DNA from 4 places in the Autumnicola musiva genome. Region 3 is predicted to be linked to each of the others. Evidence: riboswitches for the same ligand, from Rfam matches in the RefSeq annotation. Region 3 holds a riboswitch; each other region holds the start of a gene.
What was found. A riboswitch is a leader RNA that binds a small molecule or an ion and turns the genes downstream of it on or off. The one in region 3 is predicted to bind cobalamin.
Positions count from the first base shown of each region.

Region 1: it holds a riboswitch for cobalamin, as region 3 does, so the genes downstream of both, RM539_RS06900 (TonB-dependent receptor plug domain-containing protein) here and RM539_RS18280 (TonB-dependent receptor plug domain-containing protein) in region 3, are expected to answer to the same signal.
Region 2: it holds a riboswitch for cobalamin, as region 3 does, so the genes downstream of both, RM539_RS16050 (PKD-like domain-containing protein) here and RM539_RS18280 (TonB-dependent receptor plug domain-containing protein) in region 3, are expected to answer to the same signal.
Region 4: it holds a riboswitch for cobalamin, as region 3 does, so the genes downstream of both, RM539_RS06350 (ribonucleotide-diphosphate reductase subunit beta) here and RM539_RS18280 (TonB-dependent receptor plug domain-containing protein) in region 3, are expected to answer to the same signal.

Region 1 is NZ_JAVRHK010000003.1:438,507-443,726, forward strand. Features, by position in the region: gene RM539_RS06895 (ABC transporter substrate-binding protein) at 1-1,118, opposite strand, end outside; cobalamin riboswitch at 1,451-1,736, shown strand; gene RM539_RS06900 (TonB-dependent receptor plug domain-containing protein) at 1,768-3,597, shown strand; gene RM539_RS06905 (YncE family protein) at 3,600-4,688, shown strand; gene RM539_RS06910 (DUF4268 domain-containing protein) at 4,823-5,220, opposite strand, start outside.
Region 2 is NZ_JAVRHK010000015.1:63,532-68,751, reverse strand. Features, by position in the region: gene RM539_RS16055 (SusC/RagA family TonB-linked outer membrane protein) at 1-2,144, opposite strand, end outside; cobalamin riboswitch at 2,686-2,892, shown strand; gene RM539_RS16050 (PKD-like domain-containing protein) at 3,000-4,397, shown strand; gene RM539_RS16045 (endonuclease/exonuclease/phosphatase family protein) at 4,578-5,220, opposite strand, start outside.
Region 3 is NZ_JAVRHK010000024.1:11,043-16,262, forward strand. Features, by position in the region: gene RM539_RS18270 (hypothetical protein) at 1-308, opposite strand, end outside; gene RM539_RS18275 (YncE family protein) at 333-1,499, opposite strand; gene RM539_RS18280 (TonB-dependent receptor plug domain-containing protein) at 1,509-3,515, opposite strand; cobalamin riboswitch at 3,615-3,803, opposite strand; gene RM539_RS18285 (hypothetical protein) at 4,693-4,980, opposite strand.
Region 4 is NZ_JAVRHK010000003.1:319,974-325,193, reverse strand. Features, by position in the region: gene RM539_RS06355 (ribonucleoside-diphosphate reductase subunit alpha) at 90-1,778, opposite strand; gene RM539_RS06350 (ribonucleotide-diphosphate reductase subunit beta) at 1,802-2,776, opposite strand; cobalamin riboswitch at 2,887-3,018, opposite strand; partial or broken gene RM539_RS06345 (glycosyltransferase family 2 protein) at 3,701-5,130, shown strand.

The sequences.
Region 1 (5,220 bases), on a different contig from region 3:
AAGGTTCGCTGATAATCTGGCATTAGGTTGGGATGAAAAATGGAAATAAGGTCTTTTAGAACAAGATCGGGCCGTTGCGGGCCGAGTTCGTAATATACCACGCCTCCGGTTTCTCCTTTTACCAGGCTTACACTATATACATTCCTGTTTTTTACTGCTTCAAATTGGCGGTAATGTTCAGAATCTGCAAAAAGTTCCTCATAGGTAGTAAACTGGCCGGCGCTTATCCAGTACTTTGCACCCTGTGCTTCTGCAAGAACGCTTTCAAAAGAAAGTGCCATGCTGCCGCTTCCCTCGGTTTCAGAATAAATATAATCGGCATTGGCATCTTTTATAAATTCAGCGGTCCAGGAATTTCCGTAAGGCATATACCACTGATCTTTATACATGGAACCGCTTAAAACTTTGGGAGACTCCTTGCCAGTACTTGCCAGTTCCTTTGCATCTTTGTAACTGGTAGCGATTTGGTTAAAAATTTTTTTAGCCTGCTGACTTTTATTAAAAAATGCACCGAAAAACTTTATCCATTCTGCTTTGCCCAGAGGACTTTCTTCTGTCCAGTCTCCATTATAAACTACAGGGATTCCGGTTTTTTGAATGGTTTCAAAAGCAGAATTGTTGCCGTTAATTGCAAAGCCAATAACTACATCGGGTTTCAAATCGATTAAAACTTCAGTGTTAAGATCTTCATTTTTTCCTAATTCTTTAATTTCTCCGGAATTGATCAATTCCCTGGTTTTTACTGAAGAAATAAAGTCCAGGCCCGGAAAACCTTTTAAAGTGGATGTTACTTCCAGAGCTTCCAGAGCCGGAATATGAGTGGTGGAAGTTACCACAATACGCTCTATGGGAACTTCAATTTTTTGATCATACTCCAGGCCGGCAGGAATTTCTGCATCTTCTTCAGCTAAGAGATAGCGGAATTTTTCTTCGGCATTTGGCCAGGGAGTTTTTACTTCAATAATGGAATAATCATCAAATTTTTCTATTTCAAATCCACTGGCATAGGAAATTTCAACCTGTTCTCCCTGAGTAGATTGAATGTCTTCTGCCTTATTTTCTGAATTTTTACATGCGCCTGTAATTACTAGTAATAAAAGAAAAGTGAATTTTTTCAAGAGGAATGTGTTTAAGATTCAAAAGTAAGATTATTATTGAATATCTGAAATCTACAAACCTATCGTTACCCTAAACTCGATTCAGGGTCTCATCATATATGTTATAGGTTTTTAAAGTTGATATAAGATGCTGAAACAAGTTCAGCATGACGTCAGTTAAGGTTTTTATTCCAGGAGGTTTAATACTCCTATACTTGCCTCGTTGGTAAATGTCTAAAGTTCGGAAACGTGTTCCTCCTATGCTCCGTAGGCTTGCCCCGGAGAACTTTTACCAGGAACGAATAATCAAATATTCTTTAAAAATTTAGGCTGACAACAAACATAAATGTTTATTTTCGCACAAAATTTTTGGTTCCGTGCCGGGTTTTCCGGTACGATTAAAAGGGAATCAGGTTGAAGTTAGAAATACGAAATTAGAAGTTAGAAGCAAATTTAGATTACTTCGTACTTCATCTTTCTTACCTCTGACTTCAAACAAGCCTGAGCTGTTCCCGCAACTGTAAGCTTAGTCCAATTGGGATGCTTGTTGTTATCACTTCAAATACCACTGTTCTTTATGAATGGGAAGGTAAACAACAAGACGCGAGCCAGGAGACCTGCCAAAAGCAAACTTTAAAATCGAGACTTTCGGGATAAAAGTCAGAGGCAGATGAAAAACGCAAAATTTTACATTCTATTTCTGGTGTTGTTTTATGCCTTCCCGGCATTGGCACAAAAAGATTCTATCACTAAACTGGAAGAAGTTGTGCTGAGTGATGTAAAGCTTTTTAGGCATTCCCGCACCCAGGAAATTTCAGTTTTAAATGATTCTATTATTGCCGAAAATGAACCGTCTTTAACTTCTTTATTAAAGTTTAATAGTCCTGTTTATTTTAAAGAAAATGGTGTGGGAGGGGTTTCTTCCCCGTCTTTTCGCGGGACCACAGCTTCACAAACTGCAGTAATCTGGAACGGGATTAATATCAATTCTCAGTTTAACGGCCAAACCGATTTTAATACAGTCAACACTTCAAATTACAATAATATAGCTCTTAGGGCAGGTGGTGGAAGTGTTCTTTATGGCAGCGGTGCAATTGGCGGCAGTATTCATCTCAATAATCATTTTCGGTTTGATGGCGAATTTAGCAATGGCCTGAGGCTCGAAATTGGCAGTTTTAATACTAATATTTTAAATTATTCAGCTGAAGCATCTTCAGAAAAAACCAGCGTTTATATCAATTTTTCCGGAATAGAATCCGAAAATGATTATGACTACCTGGGAACAGAAAAGCACAATGAGAATGGTGATTTTTACAATACCAGTATGAGCGCGGGAATTGCACATTGGCTGAACGAAGACAATATTCTGAAATTTTACAGCAACTTTTATACGGGTGAGCGCGGTTTTTCGGGAACTCTTGCCGCTCCCTCCAATAATAAATATGAAGATTTAAATAGCCGCAATCTTTTAGAATGGAAGGGTTTTTTCAATGATTTTATTTCTTCCCTGAAGCTGGCTTATCTGGATGAAAAATATAAATATTTTGAAAACCGGGACAGTGAAAGTTTTACTTACGGAAACGCGGCCACTTATATTGCAAAATATGACCTTACCTATCAGATAAATCCTGAAATGAGCCTGAACGCCCTGATTGACTACAGGAATACGGATGGAAAAGGCTCTGATGTAGGACAAAATGTTAGGAATATTGGAGCTTTCGCGTTGCTTCTTAATCATAATTTAGGAAAGTTTTTTTATGAAGTAAGTGCAAGAAAGGAAATTACTGACACCTATGAGTCTCCTTTTTTATACTCTGTTGGAGCGGGTTATGCCGTTACTTCTTTTTATGAGGTAAATTTAAATTTCTCAAGAAATTTCAGGATTCCTACTTATAATGACCTATTCTGGGCTTCCGGCGGAAATCCTAATCTTGACCCGGAGACTTCTTATCAGGGGGAAATAAGCCAGAATCTTCACTTTAGTGATTTTGAATTCGGAATCACCACTTATTTAATGAAAATTAATGATTTGCTTCGGTGGGTTCCCGATTCCCGTGGCACCTGGCGTCCTGAAAATACTGAAAGCGTAAAAAATTATGGATTGGAATTCCGCGGAAACTTTGAGAAAAATTACACCGGACACCACTTCAGTTTAAATGCAAATTACAGCTACACTAAAACCAATGATGAGGTGCTTGATAAAGAGCTTATTTATACTCCGAGACATAAAGGCACTGCTTCACTTGGGTATTCATATATTGATTTTTCGTTTTTCTACCAGTTTCTCTATAACGGCAATATTTACACCTCTTCAGATAATAATTATCAGCTGGAAGGCTACACTATTTCGAATGCAGGAATTAATTACAGTTTTGGCAAAAGGGATTTTCTCACTGTAGGGCTGGAAATGCGGAATTTTTTTAATAAAGATTATCAAAGCTTACCGTCCAGGCCAATGCCGGGGCGTTCAATTAATAGTTCACTAACCATTAAATTTTAAATATGAAAATCAACAAAGTTTTTATTTTGGCTTTAGCAGCCATTACCTTTTTTACATCTTGTGAAAACGATGATGACCTTAATGAAATTCCTGTAGCAGAGGGAGATTATGCCAATGGTATTTTTATTCTGAATGAAGGCGTTTTTAATTCCGGCAACAGTACGGTTTCCTTTTTGGATGAAGAAACCGGGACTGTGGTGAAAGATGTTTTTGCTGCTGAAAATTCTGGTGCCGCACTTGGAGATACAGGGCAGGGTATGGGCTTCTATGAAGACTATGCTTTTATTGTGGTAAATGTTTCTAATACTGTTGAAGTTGTAGATCGGAATTCCTTTGAAACCGTTGCAACTATTGATGAGGGACTTCAAAATCCGCGTCATATTGCGTTTACAAATAGGAATGCCTATGTCACCAACTGGGGAGACGGTACAAATGCTGAAGACGATTACGTGGCGGTGATTGACCTGGAAAATTTTACCGTTTCAGAAAACATTAGTATAGAGGAAGGCCCTGAGGAAATTGTAGAAGAAAACGGAATGCTTTACATAGCTCAAAATGGAGGATATTCCGTCAATAATAAAATTACCGTTATAGATGCTTCTACTAATGAAGTCACAGAAACTATTACCGTAGGCAATCGTCCTGGTTCCATGGAGATTGAAGACGGATATCTTTGGGTTGCCGTGGCAGGAATGGGTTCTTATCCCGATCCTGCGGCAGAAACGGCAGGGAAAATTGTTAAAATAGACCTCACTTCTAATGAAATAGCTTCGGAATTTACTTTTCCAAATTCTACAGATCATCCTGCGAATCTTGATATTGAGAATGATAAAATTTACTATACTTTAGGAAAAAGCGTTTATACTTTTAATGAAACCGATACTGAACTGCCGGAAACTGCTTTTGCTGAATTGACCGATGTGGCTTCTTTATATGGATTTGAAGTTGAAAACGGAAATATTTATGCCGCTTCAGCTAATGCAGACTTTACAGGAGACGGAGATTTATTTATCTACAGCACTGCAGATGGGAGCCTGTTGAATTCTTATGAAGTTGGTATTAACCCTAACGGAGTTTATTTCAATGAATAAATAGCTAATTCACTCCAAAGTTATATCTAGCCCATACGTGTATTTCCCCAGGTATTGCATTAAACCTGAAAATATGCGTATGGGCTAAATTTTGAAAATAACAGCAGTGGGGTGAGCTGCGAAATTAAAAGTTTTCAGGCTTTAATAAAATCTTCAAAATCGGTAAAAAATTCTTCCAGTTTCAGCATTTTTTCAACAAAGAATTGCTGTACGTTTTCCCAGTCATTTCTATTATGAATGCTTACGTCTTTAAGCTGAACATAAATTCGGGAAATAGTCTTCCCTTCAGGAAGTTCATAGTTTTCATCAAAAATGGCATCAGGTAAATATTCAGCAAGAAGAATTTTCTTCAGCGAAAGCATCTTTTCATAATAATAAGCCTGGATCACTTCATCCTGAGAACTTACGTCCATGGAAACCTGCGCTATTTTACGTGTAAAAGTAAACTTTAGGTGGATTTCTTTAATCCTGGTATTATAAAGTAACCATTTATGGGGAAATTTTTTTCCGAATCCCGTCCAGAATTCCTGCG
Region 2 (5,220 bases), on a different contig from region 3:
GAGTAGTCCGGATAAGGAGCCAGCAGTAATAAATCTTCGGTTTTTTTATAATAAATATCTGCAATAAATTCAAGACGGTTATTGAACATATTCAGGTCCAATCCAATATTACTGGAATAAGTAGTCTCCCACTGCAAATCCGGGTTCGCTGTATTCGAAGCCAAAAGTCCTGCCCCAAACGGAGTTGCTGAAGCTCCATAAATAGAAGTAAAGGCATAATTAGGAACACTTTGGTTACCCACAGCTCCATATCCCAAACGAAGTTTGAAATTGTTAATATATTCATTGTCTTTCAAAAACTCTTCATTGGAAACCCTCCATGCCAGTGCTGCTGAAGGAAACCATCCCCAGCGATTCTCTTTGGCAAATTTTGAAGAGCCATCATATCTTAATGTTGCAGTTAGCAAATATCTGTCATCAAATGAATAGAAGGCCCTGGCAAAATAGGAATTTAGGGAACTTCTAAAACTGGCGTTTGAATTTCGGGCAGTAGTAGCATCTCCCGCATTTAAATCTGTAGCTCCATTGGTTAAATAACCTGAACGGTAGCCGTAAAGATTTTCGTAATTAGATTCCTGGTACTCCTGGCCGAGTATTGCATTGATATTATGATTTCCAAAGGCGCGGTCATAGGTTAGAACATTTCGAAAATTGAAGTATTTGTTATAGGTTTTTGTTCTTGTACCTTCCCTGACATCATTTACAATTGCCCCAAATTCATACGAAGGATTAAATGTGTAGGCGTTTGAAAATCCGTAATCTATAGAATATTCCGATCTAAGTTTTAGTCCTTCTATAAAATCGATTTCAGCAAAAGTATTTGCCCTTATCCCTGCGCTTTCATTGCTGTTATCTCTAATACTTGCCAAACCTACAGGGTTGTTTTGCGTAAACTCATCCGTAACAGGACCATCAAAGGTACCTTCAGAATTACGCACGGCCACGTTTGGAGTCTGTCTTAAAGCGGTTAAAATAAGGGACTGATCAGAAAAAGTTGTAGTTTGATTTATATTATTAAAAGCGAAATTTATACCTGCCTTTAAGTAATCCTTCAATTGGGAATCAAAAACTCCTCTTAAGTTAAGCCGCTCAAAAGAAGATCCAAGTGCAATCCCCTCCTGATCAAGATACCCTATACTCATAGCATACGTGTTCTTCTCGCTGCCCCCGGAAATTGAGAGGTTATGACTTTGCATCATAGCCCTGGTAAACATTTCATCCTGCCAGTCTGTTCCCTCACCTAACAAATCGGTACGTATAAATTCAGGGTCTTGCTGAACAATGTCCAGATCGGCCCTGGTATTTTTAAGGATTGCATAATCCTGAAGGTTAAGCAGGTCAAGTTGTTTAGGTAATTCCTGATAGCCAATGTAACTATTAAGGTTTATAGTAGCTTCTCCGTTTTTACCTCTTTTAGTAGTAATCAGAATTACCCCATTAGCCGCCCTTGATCCGTATATAGCAGTAGCAGAAGCATCTTTTAAAATATCTATGGAAACAATATCTGAAGGATTAATTGATGCAAAAGCATTTTGACCAGCCTGCCCTGTATTACTGTCCACTATAACTCCGTCTATTACAAAAATAGGCTCATTAGAACCTGTAATAGAACTTATCCCCCTAATACGAATAGAAGAACTGGCACCAGGCGCTCCACTGTTTTGCTGAATCTGAACCCCTGCAGCACGACCCTGCAAAACCTGATCTATTGTGGTGGGAATAGATTCTTCAATCGCATCTTCGGAGACAGAGACTACCGCACCCGTAACGTCACTTCGTTTCATGGTTCCGTACCCCACTACAACCACCTCATCCAAAGAAGATACGTCTGTTTCTAAAGTAGTATTAATCTGGGTTTGGCCATTCACAGGCACTTCTTTTGCTTTGTACCCTACAAAGCTAAAAACAAGTACACCATCAGAAGGAACGTTACCAATGGTATAGTTTCCATCAAAATCACTAACCACTCCATTAGCAGTTCCTTTCAACATAACCGTAACTCCCGGTATAGGACCGTTTTCATCAGTAACGGTTCCTGTAATCGTACTTTGCGCGAACGCAGTAAAACTAATCAGGCTTAAAAGACCAAAGAGATAAACGCTTCGAATCTTAAAGCTCAATTCATTGAGTAAATGTTTTGTCATTTTTCTAAGTTATTTAATAACAATTTTTAGATCATAATGGATAATATCCATATTGTATAGCATGAATTTCTATCCGGGTAAATAATTCAGAAACATAAAATTCAGGATTATTTACGAAATCGATTGATTAATAATTTATAGTTAATAAATCTTAATATTTAGAAAACAAATATATCGGGCTAACTTCAAAAGAAATAACATATTTGTTGCAACTGTACATAAATTTTGAAGCATTACCCTTAAAACCTGGGGTTTTGAAGAGATTCCATTTTTCCCATCACTATAATGCTTTCATAATACCATGCATCCATTTGCCTACTGCTTCTTTTAAAATTTGTTCTTATGGTTTCTTCCTGATCAAAAATTGGAAGCTAACCTTACCTGGTGTTTCTTTCTGCTTTGAGCCTTAACTCTTAATCTGTTCTTTTACGAAGGTTGCTGAAGGCAAAACCTCTGAATATTCCTCTGAAAAAATTAAGGGCAGGTAATTATAATTGAAAAATTTTGGGTTTCCACCTTCCGCACCTCATGGAAATAAACTAATATTGTCCAGATTTTCGGTTACAAATGCTTTATTAAGTTTTGTATTAAAAGGGAATCAGGTGTAAATCCTGAACAGTTCCCGCTGCTGTAAATCCCTCCTGGTATTTCCGGGGAAAATCTTTTTAATAAAACCACTGTCTTTTATAGATGGGAAGGATTAAAAAGAGGGATAAGTCAGAAGACCTGCCAAAAATCAAAAAACAAAGCTTTCGGGAGTTATTGCTTTGGGTAGATCTTCTATTCTTCTTATACCCCCTGCCGTTTTGTTTTGTAAACAAGTTAATTTTAACTATTAATTTTAATACAAATCAAATGCAACAAAAATTATCTAATTATCTGTTTATTTTTATTGGAGGAATTTTTCTTTTCTCCTCGTGTAGTAAAGATGATGATCCTGGACTAACACCAATGGAATTTGCCAATTCTGATTATCAGGAAAATTATGAAGTTACTTTAGGAGATACTTTAGTGGTGGAGCCTGAAATTTTGAATGTTTCACAAATCACAAGCTTTAGCTGGGAATTAAATGAAGAACAAATTTCAACCGATCAAATCCTGAATTATGTTGCAGATGAATCAGGAACCTTTTCTCTCACATTTAAAGCAATAGCAGATAATGACTCTGTGGTTAGAAATTATCAGGTTACAGTAAAGGATCCTATACAATTTGCCAATCCTGATTATGAGGAAAATTATGAAGTTACTTTAGGAGATACTTTAGTGGTGGAGCCTGAAATTTTAAATGCTCCACAAACCACAAGCTTTAGCTGGCAAGTAGACGAAGAAGAAATCTCAAATGATCAATTCCTCAATTATGTTCCTGATGAATCCGGGACATTTTCTCTTCAGTTTAAAGCAAAAGCAGAAAATGATTCTATTATCAGGACTTACCGGGTGACTGTTAATGATCCTTATGAGTTATATTTCAGACCAAAAACAGAAAGTAGTACCGAATTTATTTCAGATATACTGGAGTACAAACCTGCACCGGGACAGCACATAAATGAAAATTATGGATCTCCTGAGGATGCAGAAAATATTATTGGTGGAAAATCCAACATCCTTTCATTGGGAGCATGGGGTGGACATGTGATTTTTACTTTTGATCATACTATTGAAAACATAGCTGAACAAAAAGATTTCGTAATTTATGGGAATGCGATGAGTGGCCTTTCTGAACCGGGAATTGTACAGGTTTCTTTTGATGAAAATGGTAATGGTATTCCAGATGATACGTGGTATGAGCTGGCAGGGAGTGCCCATAATAAGGAAGAAACATCCTTAAATTATGAGCTTACCTATACAAATCCTGATGAATATGCCAATGTTCCCTGGCTGGATAATCAGGAGAATCAGGATAGTGTTATGATAAATTCCTATCATACCCAAAATTATTATCCGCAGTTCATTGAAGAACAGGAGGAAGTAACATTTGCAGGCACAAGAGTTTATCCTACCATAAATACCGACGGATTTGTATCCATTGATGCCCTGGAATGGGGATATGTAGATAATTTTGATGCCGATTACAATATCTATGGAGGTAACGCCATGGAAATTGATTGGGCAGTTGATGCGAACCTTAATCCCGTTGAACTAAGAGGGATCGATTTTATAAAAGTTTACACAGGAGCCCAGGGAGACGCAGGTTGGTTAGGAGAAATTTCTACAGAAATTAAAGGAGCATCGGACCTTTCAATGGTAGATTAAAGAAAGAGAAAATTTTCTGTACCTGATAAAATTGCTATTCAAAAGACAAGGTCTCTGATGTAACATCTCCATCAGAGACCTTTTTTAGTATAACCCATTGGTGTTACGGGAAAAATTATTCAGTATTGTTCTTTTTCCCTGTTAAAAATTCCGTGACAAACAGGAAAAACATTTCTTATTTTATTCAGATAATACAAATTGAGCATAAACAGGAAAATGATCAGATCCAATATTTGGTAATCTCTGAATATCTGCCACTTCAAATTCTTCGGTCACAAAAAAATGATCCAGCGGCCAGCGCATAATCTTTAGATTCGCATCAAAACTGTTATACAGCCCCCTTCCTAGCCTCACGTTCTTCAAATTTCCACTATACCCGAACAATCTGGCCGTATTAGACCAGGAAACGTCGTTAAAATCCCCTGCTACTATAGAGGGCATCTCTTCCGCCACTACTAAATCGCTAACCTTAAGGAGCTCCACTTCTTTTTCTCCTACATTATCGGGATATTTATCACTGGGCATGGGAGCTACGGGATGTACGCTGTGTAAACTGAATTCCTTACCGGAAGTTAATTGTATCCTGGTATGGAAAGAAGGTACATTCTTATGCTTCAAAAATTTAATCTGGTTTTCAAGAAAAGGAAATTTAGAATACAATGCCATTCCGTAAGCCTCCTCATTTGGCTGTTTTATTACATAGGGATAATCTTCTTTTAGAACTTCAAGCTCATTAACCCACCACTGGTTGACTTCCATAGCCAATATAAGGTCAGGATCAGATTTCTTAATCACCTCCAAAAGTTTATCTGATTCCCGATTA
Region 3 (5,220 bases):
ACACCGGAAGCGTTATAAGCATTGAAAATAAGTAGATGTTCTCCTGTAGTCTCGGCATTAAAAGTGTAATTAGCAGTAGAGGATACAAGGCTATCTTCCAGCAACCATTCCTGTTCAAAAGGAGTGTTGTTCTCGGTGCCGGCCTGCAGTTGCAGCGTATCCCCAATGGTAAGCTGTAGTTCCCGCTCAGGTGGATTCATGGTAAGTTGGGGCTTGTCAATTTCAATTTCATCGTCTTTAGAGCAAGAGGTAATTAGCAACATAAGGCAAAAAGCGATAAGAATCCTGGCCAGGTAATTTTTTTTCATGGTTTTCATTTTTAGGTTATTATTTTAGTGTTTAAATGTAATATATGCGGGTATATCTCCGGTTTGTACTTTCCATTTCAGTTCTCCATTGGAAAAACAATAAAGGTTCCCGGGGGTAACATAATCTTTTGCATCAGTTATAAAGACTTCATCGGTTTCGGGATGAATGGCGATTCCGTAGGGCATTTCTATTTGTTCGCGAAACTCTTCATTTATAAAACTATCCTCTAGAAAGGTTTCAGTTTGGGTATCCAGCATCGTATAGGTTATGTTATAATCTCCGGTGATATAGCTAAACTCTGTGCTGTACATATAAGCAATATCATTATGTATGGTAAGATCGGTCACGCCTACATCAAAAGTTTCTTTCACTTCCTCGGTTTGTGTATCTATTACAAATAGCCTTGATGGTATTTCGTAATAATCTCCCCTTGAGGTCACATAAAGATCTCCCTGGCTATCTATCTTTAACCGGTGAAGGTTAATGGCCACTTCAATGCGCCTGGTTTCTGTAAAATCCTGTAGATCTATAACCGAGATGGTAGATTCGTAATCCGGAGGGCTATATCCCCCGGAATTGGCCACATAGATCTTATCGTTATAGGCTACAAGTTCTTCAGGTTGCCTTCCCACTTCAACCCGTCGGGTGATTTCCAAACTGGTGGTATCTATCTCGGCCACCATACCGTTTTGGGCATTGGGATCTCCAATATTGCCCAGATAAGTGCTTAAGTAAGCTTTTCCTCTATAGAAAGTGATATACCGGCAGTTATCGATATCAATTTGTTTTAGGCGTACCCCCGTATCTGCATCGAGTACTTCCACTTTATTAGAAGCATTCACAACCACATACAGTTTAGAACCATAGATGCCAATATCGTTACCCACATCTCCCAGACCGCCTACCAGGTTTGGGTTTGCCTGGCTAAAGACATTCCTTCTGTATTCCCCGGTTTCAAAATCCATGTAATCAAGAGAGGCTTTGTTCATAGACATATTGCCCTCGTTGAGCAAATAGAAACCTCTTACAGCATCATCTGATTCAACAGGTTCATCATCATCATCATCATCTGGGTCTGTTGGATTCGTCGGTATCTCGGGGTTTTGTACATCCTCTTCAATATCAATGTCATCAGTCTGGCACGAATAGAGGGTAAAGCCTAATGCTAATAATAAACAGAGTTTTTTCATGTTATTTTATTAAAATTCATAATTAAGGTTTGCCCGAAACGACCGGCCGGGCATCGGAAAATTTCTTACTACCGCATACTGTTGATCTAAAACATTGTTTATTTCCAGACCCAGTTTTAGCGGGTTGTCTAAAAAATTAAAAATATAACTGGAAGATATATCATGGGTGTACCAGGGTTTCAAATAGTTCGAAGGGATATTAGCCTTTTGACTGTAACGTTCTCCCGTATAAATAAAGCTGTAATTAACATCTAATGTTTTATAAGAAGCCATTACGCTTAGGCTGCCACTATGTGTGGGGATGTAAGGAATTTGTTGCCCAAAGCTGTTCCCACCCGGGGTTACATCTAGAGATTCCTGAAAGGTATAGGTGAGTAATACCGTATAATTAAGTTCTTTGGAAAGATTTCCCGAGTTTTTAACCGTAGTTTCCAGTCCGATGGTCTCTACTTCTCCAAGATTTAGCATCGTCCATCTAAATAAATTGGTACCGGGAACGGCCACTATCATATCTGTGACCCAAATTTTATAGATATCGCTGGTGACATGAAGGAAAGTATTTCCCCATTTTTTCTGCCAGGAAAAACCTAAATTAACCTGGTCTGAATATTCTGGAGATAAAAAAGTATTGCCCACAAAGGTGTAATACAAATCGTTGAAAGTGGGCATTCTAAAAATGTTCTTGTAAAAGCCTCGTATTCTTAACTCTGGAGATGCGAAAGGCTGTAAATTAAACAATAGGCTTGGTGAATATTCCTGAAAATCTTCTGCAGCTTCATAATACCGTACCGATTCGTATATACCTGTGCTTAGAAGGCTTGCCTGCATTGTAAACCGGTTAAAGTTAAGGTTTGTGGCCAGGGCGTTTAGCAAAGTATTTCTTTTAGGGTAAGCAAAACGGTACAAATTGGCTTGCATGGTGTTTTGCTGAAAATCTGTAGCCAGGCTTAAGCTCCAGAAAGGTTTTATCTTATAGGTATTTACAAGGGAAAGATAATATTCCTGTTGGTCGTATTTATTATCCAGAAGCCCGGTAGTAGTGGTAATTTCCGGGTCCAGGTAACGAGAGAAATTCTCGCCTATTTTGCCCCGGACTTTAATCGCATATTTTTCTCCAAACTCATGCTTATAATCGGCCTGAAGAAAATTACTGCGGTCCCATAACCTTTGCGGTCGCCTAAACCTATTGGCAACAATTGCCCCTGGAAGTCCCCTTTCAGAACTATAATGGTAATATTTTACTTGCCAGGAATTATTTTTTGTATGGTTTCCGTGAACAGATGCTTCCAGGAGGTAGGAGGTGATATCTGCATTGTTTCTTACGGCCGTGGTATCATAGACCCCGTTGGAGTACAAGAATTTATACCTTCCGTGAGCTTTAACCATTTCTGAACTTAACCTCACCGCAATGGCGTCACTAATTTTATAATCTACATTCAAGGAAGGATTAAAAAGCCCGAAAGAACCCGACTTTACTCCTGCCTTAAAATTATAAGCTTTGCCCTCATTAAATTTTGGAGTTTTTGTTTTTAAATAGATGGTATTGGCTGAAGCATAAGATTTTGCTGATTGGTGTATTTCACTACGTTGCCCTTGATATAAGCTTACTTTTTCCATATTCTCTAGCGAGAATTTTCCGAGATCCACCTGGCCATTCTGTGCATTTCCCAATTGTATGCCATCATAGAAAACCCCGGTATGCTGCGAACCCATGCTGCGTACATTAACCGTTTTAATACCGCCAATGCCGCCGTAGTCTTTCAATTGAATACCACTAAAATAACTCAGGGCATCTGCTACATTTATACTATTGAGTTTTTGTAGTTTTTCACCCGAGATTGCCTGTACCGGCGCGGGAGAATTATGAGTTTCTTTAAGATTTTTACGGTGGTTTAGCAAGACTTCTTCAAGCACTATTGGGGATATGCTATCCCGCTCCTGCGCCAGGAGTAATAGTGGACTCAAAAAAAGTCCTGTAAATAATAGTATACCAATGCAAATTGAATTCTTCCTCATTAGGTTATTTTACATTCGAGGAAGAATAAGGAAGACAAACCACTTCCTTTAATGAAAGGGTTCATATTACGAATCCAAGCTTCAATCCCCGAAAGCTTTATTGAATTACTAAAAATGGCAGGTATTCTGACTTGCTTTATCCACCCGGCCTTCCCCTCTAATTAGAAAGTGACCATATATGGGCTTCATTTAAAAAGCTTACAGCTGCGGGACAGTTCTGGATTTTCACCAGATTCCCTTTTTAATGTCCGGCGAAAAATCCGGACAACCATTTTTTAATGAGCCGCAAATTTAGTTATTGTTTTTAGAAAGTTTTAAAGTTTATTAATAAAATTTAGAGTAGTGGTAAAATTGTGTTTCTTTAAATTTTATGCCAAGCCATGATGGTTAGAATCAAAAGATCGTAGATATGTTAAAAGTTGAATTTTAAGCGGAATTGATTTCTAGACCATCAGGCAAATAGTATTTTTGCAGCGTGAAATACTTATTTCCCATTACTCGCCTTTTTTATTGTGCTTCGGCCTTTTTCGCTTTATGGGGAGTATGTTTTAAACTACGAATATATTTCAGAAGTATTATGTATCAATAAAGATAAGCCAAAGTTAGATTGCAATGGTAAATGCTACCTGATGCAATCTTTGGCGGAAGCTTCAGATGATACTGGTGATGCTACGGAAATTCCATCAAAAAAATTAGATTTTTAACTATTGTATTTTACCGAAAATATTGCTTCGGACAATTTATTAAACATTGAGTTTAAAAGCCGACTTCATATCGATGCTTATTGCAACGAAGCATACCAATTTCTTTCGCCGGGACAACTGTTTAACCAAACTTTTGGCACATAAAAACTGGCGTATTTAATTACTTCTGGATTAAGAATCAAATTTTTTCTTTTTAAAAAATAAAAATTTGATTAACCATATAATTCCTAGTATTAATAAGATGGTCAAAATAGTTTGCCATATAAATAGATTAATCTCCATAATAAAGTATTTATTAGTGTTATCTTAAAAGTTAATTGCAATTTGGAACTAAGGTATGTTCCGCAGGATCACCATATATAGTTCCTATGCCTTCAAAAAATAAGTTATAATTATAAATCCCATAAGCAGTTGCATAACCGCAATGATTTTCACTGTATTTATAAGTATAACTAACTCCTAAAGTCCATCCTTCAAAAAGCTCCGCCTATTACTTCTGTAAAATTACAACTACCAGCACCTACATAAACCTGAAATATTAAATTTGCATATCCGGTATCAGCTGCACTAATCTCAATAATCCCCCCATTGCAGAGGTGATTGGGTTGAGGCATAGTTGTTTGTTTTTGCATTCCGATTTGATCTTTATGCGGTTTGTTTTTAATTTTATTAATAAAATCCCGATATTCTTCTTCTGAATTTATAATGATCGCATTGGACTCTGAGATAGTTGAATGAACCACTATGGACTTCAAGTCCATAGTGGTTCATTTTGAAAGCTTTTTTGGTTCGAAATATGAAAAATGAAATTAGTGTAAATATTAAATTATTGAAGTGTAGTAGTTTAGTGTTTCGAATACCAAGAGGTTAATAAGCCAATTTATAATAATAATCCGAGGTTATTGGTTCGAATCAAGTCCCCAGTTAATAACAATGACAATACTTCAAAGAACTAGGAACTTTTTTTTGAAACCTTGACGACATTTTTAAAGTCAAATTTT
Region 4 (5,220 bases), on a different contig from region 3:
AGTTTGAGAAATAAGAAAGTCCTCCTGAAAATTTGGTAATTTTCAAGAAGACTAATCATCATCTTTTCTTCTGTGAAGTCAATAACTAATTAGGCTTCACAGCTGGCGCAACTCACCATATTAGAAATGAATTCTTTGGAAACACTTTGACTACGTTGATAGTATAAAGTTTTTACCCCAAGTTTCCAGGCTTCAATCATCAAATTATTTACTTCCTTTACAGGTAATCCCGCAGGAATGTTAAGGTTAAGACTTTGCGCCTGATCGATAAATTTCTGCCTTACCGATGCCTGCTGAATAATCTCCAATTGGCTGATCTCTTTAAAGGTTTTAAAAACATCTTTTTCCTCCTGTGTAAGAGAATTTAAATGTTGCACACTTCCGTGATTCAGCATAATACTTCTCCAGGTATCCTCATTATCTAGGTCTTTTTCCCGAAGCAATTCCTTCAGATATTTATTCTTTCTCATAAAATTACCTTTAGCAAGCCCCGCTTTATAATAGTTACTGCTGAAGGGTTCAATTCCAGGAGATGTCTGGCCTAAAATTGCAGAAGAAGAAGTAGTTGGTGCAATAGCCATTAAAGTTGTATTTCGCAACCCGTAATCTTTCAGGATGCCCGGTTCTCCATAAATGGTGGCCAGCTCTCTACTGGCTTTAGTGGCCTTTGTACTTATATCTTCAAAAATCTGATGTGTTAATCCTTTGGCCCGCATTCCTTCAAAAGGGATCATATTCTTCTGTAAATAGGAATGCCAACCCATTGCGCCTAAACCCAGTGCACGGTGATTCCTGGCAAACCGGTTTGCTGAAGCCAGATAATGGTTTCCTTCAGTTTTGGCAATAAATTCCTGCAATACCCCGTCCAGGAAATAAATGGCAAGTTTCACCGCCTCAGTATCTTTCCATTCATCATAAAGTTCAAGGTTCATTGAAGAAAGACAGCAGATAAATGATTCATCTTCAGAAGAAGGTAAAGCGATTTCAGAACATAAATTACTGGAATGGATAGTTTTGTTTTTGTCTTTATAAACCTGAGGCTTGAAACGATTAATATTATCTTTAAAAAGAATGTATGGTAAGCCTTTTTGCTGGCGGCTTTCCAGGACTTTCGCCCAGATATCACGTTTTTCCATATCGCCGTCTATCATCTCCTGCATCCAGTAGTCGGGTACACAAACCGCATTAAATAAATTCTGAATAGGATTCCCGATATTTTTAATTTCAAGAAACTCTTTAATATCGGGATGATCAATGTCCAGGTAAGCGGCAAAAGCTCCACGGCGTACACCGCCCTGGGAAATGGTATCCATTGCCGTATCGAATAATTTCATAAAACTGGTCGCACCGCTACTTTTACCATTATCGGTAACCGCACTGCCCCTACCCCGCAGTTCCCCAAAATAACCGGAAGTTCCTCCGCCAATCTTGGTTTGCATAATCACCTCGCCAAGTTTATGGGTAATTCCTTCAATATTATCGGGCACATAAACATTAAAACAGGAAATTGGCAAACCACGTTCGGTGCCCATGTTGGCCCATATTGGTGAACTTAAACTCATCCAGCCACGTTCAATCATCTCGATAAAAGCCCCGGCGAGTTCAGGCTTGTACAATCTTTTTGCAGAGGCATTAGCCACCCGCTCTATTGCAGATTTTACAGTTTCACCTTTTAATAAGTATCCGCGGTTTAGGATTTGCTGGCTTTCCTCGTTAAGCCACCATAAACGTTTTTTATTTGGCTCCTCGGCAATTTGTAAAGGTTGAGTGGTATTCATCATGAAAATCTCAGGTTTAAAAATTAAAATAAATCTGCTGCGGTGATGCTTTTATCGTGTTTTGTATAATCAACAGGACGCCTGGCAAAGAAATCGTCCAGACTATTGGCAAATACTTCTTCCTCAAACCAGCGCATAGGCTCATATTCTTCCGGAGAAATATTGTAGATTTTTGAAATCCCGATGTTTTCCAGACTCTCGTCTAAGCGAAATTTCATAAAATCCATAAGGTTTCTCTTATTGATGTTTTCCAGTTGACCGTTGGCAAAAATCCAATCCAGTATTTCCTCTTCCACTTCAATAGAATGAATTACGGTAGATCTTAATTTCTGAATAAGCTCGTCGTTAAAATATTCCGGAAATTCTTCACGAATCTGATTGATAATATAAATACCGGCGTTGGCATGAATTTGCTCATCTACTGAAGTCCAGGCTATGATATTGCTAATATTTTTCATTACTCCTTTGAAACGGTTAAAGGAAAGCACAATTGCAAACTGACTGAACAGGGAAACATTTTCAATTAAAATTGAGAAAAGAATCAGTGACGAAATATAATCCCTGGGATCTTCTGCTTTAGTATGCTCCAGGGCATTTGTTAAATACGCAATTCTGTTTTTGATGGCGGGCACCTCAATCACTTTCTCGAACTCATTATTATAGCCCAAAACTTCCAAAAGCCTTGAATAAGCCTGAGAATGCCGGAATTCACATTCGGCAAAAGTGCTTCCCAATCCATTAAATTCCGGTTTTGGCAGGTGCTTATAGAGGTCGCCCCAAAAGGATTTAACAGCAACTTCAATCTGGGCAATAGCCAGCAAACTTTTCTTTACAACATCTTTTTCCCCTTCAGATAAATAGGTGTGAAAATCCTGCACATCTGCAGTGAAATCTACTTCGGAATGCACCCAAAAGGACCTGTTGATAGCATCGGTAAAATCTAAAACTTTGGGATATTCGAATGGCTTATAATTAAGCCGCTTGTGAAAAATACTCATGTTACTTTTGCATTATAGGTGAAACAAAAGCATAAAATTTAATGGATGGAAAGAAATAGGTGAAAATCTATTATAAAATATCCCATAATCATTACTTTTTATGCGAAAGTAAAGTGGTTTGGTTGATAAGGTAGCCTGGCTTTTTAGAATCTAAATTACAGTTGCGCAACAGCTCATGACTTTCACATGATTCCCCTTAGATTTACAACCAATACAATTATAAAGTCAAAAATAACAAGAAAGCACCATCTCTTTTTCCATTCATCTTTTAGTTATTCACATACTTCTTCACATTGTTTAAATCTTAAAAAATTTTGTGCAATTAGTTTTCCTTAAATACGGGAACAAAACATAGCGCTTTACCCCTCTTACCTGGTACCGGAGAATATAAAGACTGTTGCGTTTCCGTTTTAAGGTCAATAGTGTCTTTAGATTAACTACGTTTAATGGATTCTTTTCTCCTATAAGTTTTCCTTCCGGTTAAATGCTAAATATGGATGTTTTCGCTCATCAGGTAAACAGTAATTTCTACCTGTAAATAATCAGAAAAGATTACAAATTAAGTATTGAAGAAATTTGGTGAATCAGAGCCATCTTAAATTATAGTGAGGCAGGCAATAATTCTTTCAGAAAATAAATAATAGAATTCAAAACTGCCATAAAATTTCCCCCGGCCCATAGATTGGGAATTATATCTACAATTTTCCAACTGCACCACATCTATTCCCCACAGTAATCAATCCTAATTAATTGGAATCAATTGATTTTAGCTAATGGTATAAAGATTGAATCCCAGCACATATATAAAGTTTTATGGTTCTATCAAAGAATATGGAACTGGTAAACACATAGAAAACAAATAAGATTTTAAAAAACCACATGAATAAGAATATCAGATTTTCTGCTTCAGCTCCAGCTGAAATAATAAAAACAGACAATAACAAACCAAAAAAAGAAGATTCTTCATATGGCGCCGGAAGAGAACGTTTTTCAGGTTCAGATAAGGATTTCAGGAAGGTTTCCTGGAGCACCAGGCACCTTCTTATTTTATTAGGCACTTTTATACTTTTAATCGGTTCAGCTTTTTGTGTTTACCTATTCCAGGCTGAATTTCAGGAAATGAATCTAAATAGAATGGATTCATTGGCAGGTATGTTATTTATAATTCTCACAAGCTTCTTATTAATATTTAAAATTTGCTTTTTACTATATATTGCCAGGTTGTTTTTTCGCTATAAGCCAGTTCCATCTGTTACAGACGAGGAATTACCTTTTTGTACTGTTATAGTGCCTGCTTATAATGAAGGTAAACAAGTCTGGTCCACATTGCATAGTTTAGTTGAGAGCAATTATCCTGCAGAAAAAATACAATTAATTGCCATTGATGATGGTAGTAAAGATGATACCTGGCACTGGATGAAAAAGGCCAAGGATCAATTGGGAGCTCGTGTATCAATTTACCAGCAACCCACTAATAAGGGGAAACGACATGCCTTATATCGTGGTTTCAAACTGGCTAAAGGAGAGGTCTTTGTAACCGTAGATAGTGACTCTATTGTAGAGGAAGACACTTTGCGTAATCTTGTATCTCCATTCATTTCTAATAAAAACTGTGGCGCGGTAGCGGGAAATGTGCGGGTTCTCAATAATGAAAAAGCGATCATTCCCAGGATGTTAAATGTTAGTTTTGTATTTTAGTTTTGAATTCATAAGATCTGCTCAGAGTGTATTGGGTTCTGTATTATGTACTCCCGGCGCCCTGGCTGCCTATCTAAGTAAAGCGGTTATGTCCTGCCTGCCGCAGTGGATTAACCAAACTTTTATGGGAAAAACAACCGATATTGGTGAAGATCGCGCAATGACCACTATGATCCTTAAACAAGGCTATCATGTATTATTCCAACGTAATGCCTATGTCCACACCAACATACCGGAAAGATTTAGTGCTTTACATAAGATGTTTACACGTTGGGAAAGGAGCAATGTTCGGGAAAATCTTATGATGTCAAAATTTGTTTTTTAAATCATTCCGCGAGGGATCAAAATCCGGTCCTCGTATATTACTCTTAAATCAATGGATGCAAATGTTAACGGCTTATCCGCTGTTACTGGTTATGATCATTTTATTGCTTTCACATCCAATTTTGTTTATCAGTTCCACACTGCTAAGTGTTTTTATATTTTCAAGCCTTCCGGCTCTATTTTACGCAAAAAAATATAATTTCTTTGAAGCTTCCTGGGCCTATTCCTACAGTATTTTTTATACATTTGGTATATTCTGGATTACCCCTTATGCAATGGCCACGGCTAGTAAAAGAGGGTGGTTAACCCGTGATTTACCACAGAAAAATTAGTTTGGGCCAGAGTTAAATAATTGAATTTTATAAATTTTCTGAAGGCTTACACCTTCAGAAAATTTCTTTTTTAGATAACTATTGATAATT